Regions from separate parts of the Stenotrophomonas sp. GQ19 genome, predicted to be linked through region 2. Evidence: riboswitches for the same ligand, from Rfam matches in the RefSeq annotation. Region 2 holds a riboswitch; the other holds the start of a gene.
What was found. Region 2 has a riboswitch for thiamine pyrophosphate ahead of thiC (phosphomethylpyrimidine synthase ThiC). Riboswitches for the same ligand answer to the same signal wherever they lie in the genome.
Positions count from the first base shown of each region.

Region 1: it holds a riboswitch for thiamine pyrophosphate, as region 2 does, so the genes downstream of both, AC6CHL_RS12520 (TonB-dependent siderophore receptor) here and thiC (phosphomethylpyrimidine synthase ThiC) in region 2, are expected to answer to the same signal.

Region 1 covers NZ_JCAXES010000006.1:29,096-35,178, forward strand. Annotated here, with positions in the region: gene AC6CHL_RS12510 (helix-turn-helix transcriptional regulator) at 1-204, opposite strand, end outside; gene pnuC (nicotinamide riboside transporter PnuC) at 260-844, opposite strand; gene AC6CHL_RS12520 (TonB-dependent siderophore receptor) at 841-3,012, opposite strand; TPP riboswitch at 3,078-3,174, opposite strand; gene AC6CHL_RS12525 (phosphotransferase enzyme family protein) at 3,214-4,350, opposite strand; gene AC6CHL_RS12530 (glycine zipper 2TM domain-containing protein) at 4,467-4,871, opposite strand; gene AC6CHL_RS12535 (response regulator) at 5,036-5,674, opposite strand; gene AC6CHL_RS12540 (ATP-binding protein) at 5,753-6,083, shown strand, end outside.
Region 2 covers NZ_JCAXES010000002.1:517,687-523,769, reverse strand. Annotated here, with positions in the region: gene AC6CHL_RS06360 (BCCT family transporter) at 1-1,489, opposite strand, end outside; TPP riboswitch at 1,736-1,837, shown strand; gene thiC (phosphomethylpyrimidine synthase ThiC) at 1,950-3,827, shown strand; gene AC6CHL_RS06350 (ion channel) at 3,928-4,605, shown strand; gene AC6CHL_RS06345 (winged helix-turn-helix domain-containing protein) at 4,856-6,083, shown strand, end outside.

The DNA of each region.
Region 1 (6,083 bases), on a different contig from region 2:
CGCCACCGCCCGCTCGATGCGGCGGCTCAGCAGGTAGCGGTGCGGCGGCAGGCCGAAGGCCAGCCGGAACTGGCGCGCGAAGTAGGCCTCGGAGGTGGCACTCACCTCGGCCAGGCGCCGGACCGGCCAGGCCTCGTGCGGTGCCTGGTCCATCCGGTCCTTGGCCCGCAGCAGGCGTCGCAGCAGTGCAGGACTCTGGGTCATGGGCTTCCTCCGCCCGGCGATGCTACGACCGGGCGCGTCCGCCAGCAAGGCGCCGTCAGCGGCGCTGCATGGCGCCCGGTGCCTCGTCTGCTGCCGTCCAGGCGCGCAGGCCCATCACCGCCAGCCCGACGAACACCAGGTACAGCCCGGCGGTGACGTCCAGCGACTTGACCAGGTACATGCCCACATAGACCACGTCGACGATGATCCACAGCCACCACGTGGCGATATGGCGACGTGCCTGCCACCACTGCGCCACCAGGCTCAGCGCGGCGAGCATGGCATCCAGCCAGGGCAGCGCGGCATCGGTCCAGGTGTGCATGGCGGCGCCCAGCGCGATGCCGAACACCACGCCCAGACCAAGATCGCGCAGCAGCTGCCGGCGCGGCAGCGGCGCGATCACGATCGCACCGTCCTGCTGCGCGTGCCGGCGCCAGCTCAGCCAGCCGTACAGCAGGAAGCCGCCGAACACGACCTGCAGCAGCGTGTCCGAATACAGCTTGGCCTCGATGAACACCACCGCATACAGTGCCACCGCCACCAGCCCCACCGGCCAGGCCAGCATGCGCCGGCGCGCCATCAACCACACCCCGAGGATGCTGGTGGCTACCGCCGACCATTCCAGGATCGCCGCGTTCATAGCCCGAACGTCACCGACAACCGGGCCTGGCGCGGCGCACCGGCGAACAGGTAGTAGTCGCCGGCGGTGCTGCCGGTATCGCGCCAGTAGAAGCGGTCGAACACGTTGTCCACCGACAGGTTCCAGGTCACCGGATGGTCGGCCAGCGCGTGCTTGAAGCGCAGGCCCAGGTCGACCACATGGTAGGCCGGTGCGCGCACGTTGCCATCCACCGTGGCGGCGTTGGCCGAGGCGTAGCGCCAGCCGCCGGTGAGCGACAGCCCGCTGGCGAACGGCAGCGCGTAGTCGGCATGCACGCTGGCGCGCAGCTTGGGCACGTTGACCAGCTGGTGGCCTTCATACAGCGCGGTGCCACTGCTGCGCGCGCGCGCCTGCAGCGCGCTGACGCTGGCGTTGAGCACCAGGCCGTCGGCAACACGGCCATTGGCGGTCAATTCCAGCCCGGTGTGGGTCTGCTGGCCTTCGGCCACGAAGGTGTAGCCGGCGTCGCTGCTGTCCGGCTTGGCGTATTGGAACGGCTGCGAGGTACGGAACAGCGCCGCGCCCAGTGTCAGCGCGTCGGCGGCGGCGTACTTGATACCCACTTCGGTCTGCCGCGACAGCACCGGCGCCAGGAACGCGCCGTCGTTGGAGGTCCAGAACGGGGCTTCCTGGCCCAGCGAAATGCCGCGCACGTAGCTGGCGTAGACATTCACCTGTTCGGTCGCTTTCCAGACCAGCGCGGTCTGCGGCAGGAAGCGCGACAGCGTGCTGTGGCGCTCGGGGGTGCCGCGCTTGTCGAACGCGCGCTCATCCAGGCGCACGAACCGGCCACCGGCCAGCCACTGCCAGGCATCGCCGAACTGCATGCGGTCCATCGCGAACACGGCCGTCTGCGCGCTGTCCAGGCGGCGCACCGAGGGGCCGGGCTGCAGCGGCGACGGCGCGAACACCGGCACCTGCGCGTCGTGGATGTTGGCCGTGCCGACGTACTCGTTGACGTTGCGGCGCTTGTCGATGGTGCGCTCGAAGCGGTCCGCGCCGACGGTGAGTTCGTGGCCGACGCGGCCGGTGCTGAAGCTGCCGCGCAGTTCGGCGCGTGCCTCCAGGTTGCGGCGGGTGTCGTCGGGGCTGCGGTAGTCGTAGATGTCGTAGTCGCCGTTGGGCGCGAAGTAGTTGCCCGGCACGCTGCCATCGGCACACTGCGCGGCGTAGTAGCAGCCGTAGGCGAAGGCCACGTTGTCATCGATCACCGACCGGCTGTAGCCGGCCGACACGCGCGACTGCCACTGCGCGTTGAACTGGTAGGTGTGCAGTGCGGTGATGTTGGTGCTGTCGATGCCCACCGGCCGCTGCCACGGCTGGTAGCCCAGCATGTGCTCGCGGTCCACCCCGCGCGGCAGTTCGCGCGCGCCCAGCAGCTGGTAGCCGGAGGCCGAGCGCTGCGAGCTGGTTTGGTAGTTGGCATCGACCTCGAGCTTGCTGCGGTCGCTGATCAGCCAGTCGGTGGCCAGCGAGTAGAAATTGCGGCGGCCCTCGGCGTGCTCGATATACGACTCGCTGCCGTCCCACGCCGCGTTCACGCGCACGCCCAGGCGCGGGGTCAGCCAGTGGCCGACATCCACCGCGGCGTAGCGCGAGCCCTCCGAATCGGTGCCCAGGGTGACGTTGCGGACCTCGGTCGGGCGCTTGCCGACGTAGTTGATGATGCCGCCGGGCGCCATCACGCCGGCGGCAAGGCCGGCTTCGCCCTTCAGGATTTCCACCTGCTGCACGTTCTCCAGCGCCAGGCGCTGCTCGCCGGTGGTGCTCAGGCCGTTGAAGCGGTAACCGGTGCCGGTGTCCAGCGGGAAGCCGCGGATGGCGATGTTCTGGTAGTAGCCCACCGGGGCGTAGCTGTCGCCGAGCGAGGCGTCGCTGCGGGCCAGTTCGGACAGGCTGCGCACCTGGCGGCTGTCGAGCAGGTCGCGGTCGAGCACGGTCAACGCGGCCGGGGTGTCCTTCCAGTCGCCACTGCCGAAACTGGTGGTCTGCACGGTGTCGGCCACCGGCTGGCGGGCCTGAACGCGCACGGCGGCAAGCTCGGTCGGGGAACGGTCGGGCGCGTCCGGGGCGGCGTCGCTGGCATACAGCGGCAGGGCGGCGCACAGGGCGGCGGTCAGCAGGGCAGGGCGATAGCAGCGGTTCATTCGATTCGTCATCAGCCAGAAGAGACGAAGCGACGGCGCGCACGCACCGACTCATCCGGTCGTTGCGCCCACTGCACAAAGCTCCCTACGCCGGTATCAACCGGATCAGGTTCCAAGGGACTCTCTCAGCCTGGTTTTGTCCAGGCACCCCCGCTTCGGCGACCATTTCACCACAAACGGCCCCGCGATGCCCGCCACGGCTCAGGCGGCGGCGTGCAGCGCCTGGAGCAGGGCTTGGCCGTGGCGGCCCTTGAACCACAGCGCGTGGCCCAGCAGGAAGGTGTGATAGGCCACATCCGCGTTGGCCGGCGAGGCGGTGATGCCGTTGAAGTACTCCACTTCGGACAGTGCAAAGTCCAGGTGCACGATGGGCAGCAGGTCGGCCAGCAGCTGCACCCGCGCGGCCGACACCGGCAGCACCTGCCGGTAGCCTTCGACCAGGGCCAGTGCAATGGCGATGCGCGCCGCATCGGTCTGCTGCTCCAGCGCCAGCCAGGCAATGGCATTGCGTTCGATCGCGGTGGCCAGGTCGAACAGCGCGCTGGTGGGCGAGGCCAGGCCGAAGTCGAACACGGTCTGCACCTGCGGGGCGTTGCTGTCGGCACGCCAGAGCAGGTTGGACACGTGCCAGTCGTTGTGGGCCCACAGCCGTGGCTCGGCGTGCAGGCGCCCGGCCAGGCCGGCGTGCCAGGGCAGCACCGCGCGCTGCAGGTCGTCCTGCCAGTGTTGCCGGGCCAGGTAGGCGGCCAGGCCGGGGCGCTGGCCCAGGTCGGCCTGCAGCATCGCCAGCGGGTCGGCGGCGCGGATCAGGTCGTCGCGTGCCACCAGCAGGTGGGTGCTGCGCTGGGGCGCGTGGTAGCCGGCCGAGGCCTGGTGCAGGGTGGCCAGCATGCGCCCGGCCTCGCGTGCGGCGGCGGGGTCGGCCAGCGGTGTCCAGGACGGCGCATCGCGGTACAGGTCCTGGCCGTCGCCCACGCTGTGCAGCTCGTAGGTCCAGCCGTCGTGCTCGGGGGCGGTCGCACCGTCGGCATCGCGCAGCACCTGCACCACGGGTACGCCGGCGGCCGCAAGGTGGGCGATGAAGCGGTGTTCTTCGCCCAGCGAAGCGGCGTCGCGCACGCTGTGGTGGTGGCGTTTGACGAATACCCGCCCGCGCCCGCTTTCCAGGAGGGCGGCCGCCGACAGGGGGCGCGGGCTGTGCCAGGCCACGCCGACCTCCGTGCCCAGCTGCGGGTAGCGCCCGCGCAGCCAGGCCACGTCGCGCGCATCGATGGCAGGCCAGTCGGCGGCCACGGCGTCGTTGTCCAGGCCTTGCACGAGGTGGGCGGTGTGGGTCATCGGCGAGCAGGCACAACGTGCGTCGGGGTGCGGGGCAGACAGGGTAGCCGAACGCACAACGGGCGGGTCATCGACCCGCCCGTTGAAGGCGCTGCGCACGGTGGTGGGGGCGGGGCTTACCAGCCGCGGCCGTGCTGGCGGTCCCAGTTGCGGCGATCGCGCTGCTCGCGTTCCCAGCGGCCACGGTCGTTGCGACGGTCATAACCACGGTCATAGCCGTAGCGGCGGTCATGGCGACGATCGTCATAGCGGCGGTTGTCGTAGCCACGGTCGTACCGGTGGTCGCGCTTGTCGCGGGTGGTCAGGTTGCCGATGGCGCCGCCGGCCACCGCGCCGCCCACGGTGGCCGCCGTATCACCGTTGGAGAGCAGGTGGCCGGCCACGCCGCCCACCACCGCGCCTACCACGGTGCGCTTGTCCTTGCGGGACATCGCGCTGGCGTCGCCGACGGCGGCCAGGCCGACCGTCAGGGCCAGGGCCACGGCCAGGCCACGAAGGCTGAGTGCGGAAATGTTGAGCATGTTCGGTTCTCCAGTCGGGTACAGGCCACGCTGGGGTTCCAACATTGTCGGAACATTGCCGCGCGGCCCGGGTGGGTCTGCGTATTCATCTAGCGGCAATGCGGATGAAGCGAGGCTGAAAGTGCCGGTGCCCGCTCAGGGTCCAGCAAGGTCCGGCGCGGGGGTCAGATCTCGCCGTCGCGCAGGTAGTCAAACAGTTCGGCATCGCCCTTGAGGCCGAGCTTGAGCATTGCATCACCCTTCTGGCGGCTGATCGTGCTGACGCTCTTGTGCAGCTGCAGGGCGATCTCCTTCACGGTCTGGCCGCTGCCGAGCAGGCGCAGCACCTCGATTTCACGCGGCGACAGCGGCTTGGTACCGACGTCATCGACCGTGTTGGTGCCGATTGCGTCAATGCGTTCCTTCAGCGTGCGGCTCACATACGGCAGGCCGCGCTGCACGGTCTGGATCGCCAGCGGCAGCTCTTCCATCGAGGAGGTCTTGTCGACCAGTCCAAGCACGCCGGTGGAGGCCACCATGCGCAGGATGGCCAGGTTGTTGGACACGCTCAGCATCAGCACCGGCAGGTCGGGAAAGCGGCGCCGGATCATGCCGATCATGGTGAACCCGTCAGCCTGCTGGCTGCCGGGCATCGAGTAGTCTGTCACCAGTACATCGCAGGGCTCGCTGGCCAGCGCGGCCATCAATTCGTCGGCGCTGCTGGCCTCGGCCACCACCACGCCCACGCCGCTGGATTCGATCACCGCCTTGGTGCCGATCCGGACCACCGGGTGGTCGTCGGCGATGATGATGCGAAGTGTCATGGGCTGGTATGGTTGCCGGGGCGGATGCCGCACGGGCCAGGCCGTGGGCGAGAGATCATTCTACGGAGATGGGACTGCATGCGTACTCCGGTTGTCCGCTGGCTGCTGCTGATCGTCCTGGCCTGCGTGCCGATGCTGGCCGCAGGGGCCGATGCACCCGCCACCGGCCCGACGCTTTCGCATCGCCAGAGTGAATGGCTTGGTCGGCACCCTACCATCATCCTTGGCCTGTACGACAGCGGCTGGCCGCCGTTCGAGTCCCTGCGCGACGGCAAGCCGGAAGGCCTGGGCTATGACTACCTGAGCCTGCTTGCACAGCGCCTGGGCATCCGCGTGGAGGTGCGCGTCTACCGCGACTGGGCGGAGGTGCTGGACGCGGCCTGCCGGGGCGAGGTCGATGTGGTGATGA
Region 2 (6,083 bases):
GTGCCCGCTGCGCACGCCGGCGCTGCAACGCGTACTCCATATCCAGCACCCGGTACAGCGACCACATCACCAGCAGCATCAACAGCGCGAACGGCAAGGCCGCAATCGTGATCATGCCCTGCAGCGCGGTCAGCCCACCGGCCAGCAGCAACACACCGGCAATCAGCGCGATCGCTACCCCCCACACCATCCGCCGCGCCAACGGCGGGTCACCCGCCTCCTCGGTGGACATCGTGGCCAGCACCAGCACCGCCGAGTCGGCCGAGGTCACGAAGAAGATCATCAACAGCACCAGCGCAATCACCGACAACACCATCGGCATCGGCAGGCTGTCGAACATCGTGAACAGCACCGTCTCATAGCCGTTGCCCAGCGCCTGCGCCAGGTCCACGTGGCCGAAGATCTGCGACCACAGCGCGGTGCCGCCAAACACCGAGAACCACAGGAAGCCCAGCACGCTGGGTGCGATCACCACGCCCAGCACGAACTCGCGGATGCTGCGCCCGCGCGACACCCGCGCAATGAACGAGCCCACGAACGGCGCCCACGCGATCCACCAGGCCCAGTAGAAGATCGTCCAGTCGGCCACCCACGTGCTGCCCGAGAACGGCGACATGCGCAGGCTCATCGTCACCAGCGAATTGAGGTAGGACCCGATGGTGGTGGTGAACGTATCGAAGATGAACCCGGTGGGCCCCAGCACCATCACCAGCGCCAGCAATACCGCCGCCAGCCCCAGGTTGAAGTTGGACAGCCACTTGATGCCGCGGTTCACCCCGCTGGTGGTGGAGGCCATGTACAGCACGAACGCCACCGCGATGATGGTCAGCTGCACCGGAATCGAATCCTGGATGCCGAACACGCGATGCAGGCCCGCCGCGATCTGGATCGTACCGAAGCCCAGCGTGGTGGCCACGCCGATCGCGGTGGCCACCACCGCCGCCACGTTCACCACCGTGCCCATCCAGCCGCGGTGATGCGCGCCGATGATCGGCTGCAACAGATCACTGATCAGGCCGCGGCCGTTGCGGTTGAACTGGAACCACGCCATGGCCAGCCCGATCAGCGCATAGATCGCCCACGGATGCAGGCCCCAGTGGAAGAACGCGTAGCGCATCGAGGCACGGGCCGCTTCCATGCTCTGCGGTGCCAGCCCTTCCGGCGGCTTGACGAAGTGCGAGATCGGCTCGGCCGCGCCCCAGAACACCAGGCCGATACCCATGCCGGCGGCAAACAGCATCGACATCCAGCTGGCGTTGGAAAAATCCGGCTCGGCATCTTCGCCGCCGATGCGCAGCGAGCCCAACCGCCCGAACGCCAGGTACATCAGGAACGACAGCGTGATGAACACAACCAGCAGGTACAGCCAGCCGGTGCTGCGGATGATGTGGCCCAGGCCACTCTGGATCACGTCGTTGAAGGGGCCGGGCGCGAGGCCGGCGATCAGCACCAATGCAATGATCAGTGCGATGGAAATGCGAAACACCATGGAGGAGTTTCTCCGTACAAAGGGGGCGAGCGAATGCCTGCCGTCTCCAGCGCTGCCGAGGCGGCGGCTGGGGCGATTCAAGCCGGTCGATGCCGGTTGCGGAACTCCAGGGCGGACCAGCCAGACGGCCATTCCGCGCCGCAGCATTCTAGCGGATGGCAGATCAGCGCCTTTTTCACGTTCCAGCCGCTGTCTGCACGGCTTCGGGCCGGACGCGGCAATTGCGTCAGGGTTGTGGTCTAATTCGCCCCGAAGCGGGGGTACCGCGGCCCAGTGGCCACGGTTGAGACAGTCCCTTCGAACCTGATCCGGTTGATACCGGCGTAGGGATGCTTCGCAATGCTGACGCAATGCGCCGTAGGGCTGCCCCGCCCGAAGACCGCCCGTGTTGCGTCCGTCGTGCGCCGCCGCTTCGTCCGTTCCGCCTATTCCTGGGCGGAACCCGATCCAGGACGAAGTCATGAACGCAGCGCTTTCCTCCCTGCAGCAGCAGGCCCAGCAACTGTCCGAATCGGTCACCCGACCCATTCCCGGCTCGCGCAAGATCCATGTGCCCGGCTCACGCAGCGACCTGCAGGTGCCCATGCGCGAGATCGTGCTGACCCGCACGCCAACCCTGTTTGGTGGGGAAGAGAACGCGCCGGTCACCGTGTATGACACATCTGGCCCGTATACCGATCCGAATGCGCGCATCGACCTCTCCTGCGGCCTGCCGCCGTTGCGGGCCGGCTGGGTGGCCGAGCGGGGCGATACCGAACTGCTGCACGGCCTGAGCTCCAGCTTCGGGCGGGCGCGCGAAACCGATGCACGCCTGGACGCGGTGCGTTTCCCGTCGCGGCTGCAGCCACGCCGTGCGGTGGCCGGCGCCAACGTCACCCAGATGCACTACGCACGGCGCGGCATCATCACCCCGGAAATGGAATTCGTGGCCATCCGCGAGAACCAGCGCATCGAGGCCATCCGCGATGCCGCGCTGCTCAGGCAGCACCCCGGGGAGTCTTTCGGCGCGTCCATCCCAACGCGCATCACGCCTGAATTCGTGCGCGACGAGATCGCCCGCGGCCGCGCGGTACTGCCCAACAACATCAATCACCCGGAAAGCGAGCCGATGATCATCGGCCGCAACTTCCTGACCAAGATCAACGCCAACATCGGCAACAGCGCGGTGTCGTCGGGCATCGCCGAGGAAGTGGAAAAGCTGGTGTGGGCGATCCGCTGGGGCGGCGACACGGTGATGGACCTCTCCACCGGCAAGCACATCCACGAAACCCGCGAGTGGATCCTGCGCAACTCGCCGGTGGCGATCGGCACCGTGCCGATCTACCAGGCGCTGGAGAAGGTAGATGGGCGCGCCGAGGAACTCACCTGGGAGATCTTCCGCGACACGCTGATCGAACAGGCCGAGCAGGGCGTGGATTACTTCACCATCCACGCCGGCGTGCTGCTGCGCTACGTGCCGCTGACCGCCAAGCGCGTGACCGGCATCGTCTCGCGCGGTGGCAGCATCCTGGCCAAGTGGTGCCTGGCCCACCACAAGGAGAACTTCCTCTACACGCACTTCGAGGACATCTGCGAAATCATGAAGGCCTACGACGTGACCTTCTCTCTCGGCGACGGCCTGCGCCCCGGCTGCATTGCCGATGCCAACGATGCCGCCCAGTTCGGTGAGCTGGAAACCCTCGGCGAGTTGACCAAAATCGCCTGGAAGCACGACGTGCAGACCATGATCGAAGGCCCGGGCCACGTGCCCATGCAGTTGATCAAGGAGAACATGGACAAGCAGCTGCGCGAATGCGGCGAGGCGCCGTTCTACACGCTGGGGCCGCTCACCACCGACATCGCGCCGGGCTACGACCACATCACCAGCGCGATCGGTGCGGCCATGATCGGCTGGTACGGCACCGCGATGCTTTGCTATGTCACGCCGAAGGAACACCTGGGCCTGCCCAACCGCCAGGATGTGCGCGACGGCATCATGGCCTACCGCATCGCCGCGCATGCCTCGGACCTGGCCAAGGGCCATCCCGGCGCGCAGGTGCGTGACAACGCACTGAGCAAGGCGCGCTTCGAGTTCCGCTGGGAAGACCAGTTCCACCTCGGCCTGGATCCGGAGAAGGCCAAGGAATTCCACGATGAAACCCTGCCCAAGGACGCGCACAAGCTGGCGCACTTCTGTTCGATGTGCGGCCCGCACTTCTGCTCGATGAAGATCACCCAGGACGTGCGCGACTATGCCGCCGAACACGGTCTGTCCGAACAGGACGCGATCGAGGAGGGCATGGCCGACAAGTCGGCGCAGTTCCGCGACCTCGGCGCGCAGGTCTACCGGCAGGAATGAGGCCGGTGCCGGGGCGGCGGGCCGTCGCCCCGGTGCTCATGCGGCAGGGGCGGCAAGCGCGCTAAGCTCGGCGGCGAACGGGGCAGGGAAGGGATCTGGCATGGCAATCGCACGTACCACCAAGTGGCTGGCCATCGCACGGCGGCATCCGTCGGCGTGGTTGCTGGCCGTGCAGTTGCTGGGCGTGCTGCTGTACCCGGCGATGGACGAAGCCGGGGCCAGCCGCGCGGTGTTCGGTGCGTTCGGCATCGCCGTGCTCGGCCTGGCCCTGTGGGTGGTGCGGCGCAGCCCGTTGGGCATATGGCTGGCGCTGCTGCTGGCCATCCCGGCGGTGGTCTTCTCCATCGCCGGGGCACTGCTCGGCAGGCCCACCCTCACCACCACCGCCCAGTTGCTGGAATGCCTGCTGTATTTCTATACCGCCGGCAGCCTGACCGCCTACATGCTCCAGGACCACAAGGTCACCCGCGACGAACTGTTCGCGGCCGGGGCAACGTTCACCCTGTTGGCTTGGGCATTCGCGTTCGCCTTCTCGGTCTGCCAGCAGTGGTACCCGGGCAGTTTCCTGGCCACCAGCGAGAGCGAATTGCGCACCTGGATGGAGCTTCTTTATCTCAGCTTCAGCTTGCTGTCCGGGGTGGGTTTGAGCGACGTGGTGCCGGTGCATCCGCAAGCACGCGCACTGGTCATGCTGGAGCAGTTCGCAGGCGTGATGTACGTGGCTTTGGTGGTCTCGCGACTGGTCGGATTGACCATGATCAAGCGTGTACAAAGCTGAATCGCAGATAAAAAATTCGCGCCCGAAGGCGCGAATACTGAAGCGATTTATGTGAATTCGTCGGCGAGAGAGAGCCTGATGTTGGCCGCACGCACAGGCGCGGTTAACCGGCATAGGCTAGTATTCGCGCGCTTCAGTTGTTTTACGGTTTGCGCTGATGGCATGTGCGGAATCTGGCGGTTCGTTCGATCGGTGTCGGTTGCGATGAATGCTGCGTTCCTGTTGTTCTGCAGTCCTTCGTACCACTGGAATGATCAGCAACATTAGTGAGCCTCCTTCGGCCGATGTCGTGCGTATCGGCAGCTGCACCGTCACGTTGTCCTCGCGCGAGGTCACGGTGCCCGGTGCGCGTCGCGTGCGCCGGCTCACCCCCAAGGCGCTGGGCGTACTGAAAGCGTTGCTGCGTTCGCCCGGTGCGGTGGTCACCCGCGATGAACTGTTCGCCGAGGTGTGGCCCGACACCCTGCCCACCAATGATGTCCTCACCCAGGCTGTCACCCAGCTGCGCAAGGCGTTTGCCAGCGACGACGGCGACGGCGCCGCGTACATTGAAACCATCGCCAAGACCGGGTACCGCCTGCTGGTGCCGGTACGCATGCTGGCCGACGATCCCGTCGTGCCGGCGGCCGCCGAACCGGACGTGGCGCCTGCGGCCAACGCGGTAACCCCTGCGCCAGCGCGCACCGCACCTGGCCCGGCAACGGCGTCGGTACGCAGCCGCTGGCGGCGCCACCGTCGCTACGTGCTGCTGGCCGTTGGGCTGGCCATGCTGGTGGCGCTGCTGGTGATGGCCGCATTGCTGCTGCAGCGCCCGTCGGCCGAGCCCGGTTCCAGCGGCGTGCTGGAGGATGGCAGCCGGGTGATCGGCAGCCCACAGCGGCCGTACCGGCTGATCACCGCCACGGCCGGGTTCGAGACCTATCCCACGCTGTCCCCGGACGGTTCGCAGGTTGCCTACGAGGCCGACAGCAGCGCCCGCAATGGCAGCTCGGTGAAAGTGCAGACGTCCGGCAACGCGCCGGCGCGGCTGCTGGCCGAAACCCCGGACGGCTATTCCGACCGCTTCCCCAACTGGTCGCCCAACGGGCGCGACATCGCGTTCGCGCGGTTCGGGCCGGGCGGCAGCTGCGAGGTGCTGATCGCCAGCGCCACCGGCGGCGCGGTACGTCACGTCACCCGCTGTGACGGCACCGAACTGCTCAGCTTCGACTGGACCCCGGACGGGCGCGGCCTGGTGTTCGGCTCCCTGGCCGGCGCGCATGCCCACCGCGGCATCCGCGTCCTGGATATCGCCAGTGGGCGTTGGACGCCGCTGGCCTACGAGGTGGCCGAGGACAGCTTCGATTACGCGCCGCGCTACTCGCCCGATGGGCGCTGGATCGTGTTCGTGCGCAACCCGCAGATTGGCGATCTGTGGCGTCTCCCGGCCAGCGGCGGGGTGCCCGAACAGCTCACCGCCGATTCGGCCGAGATCCGCG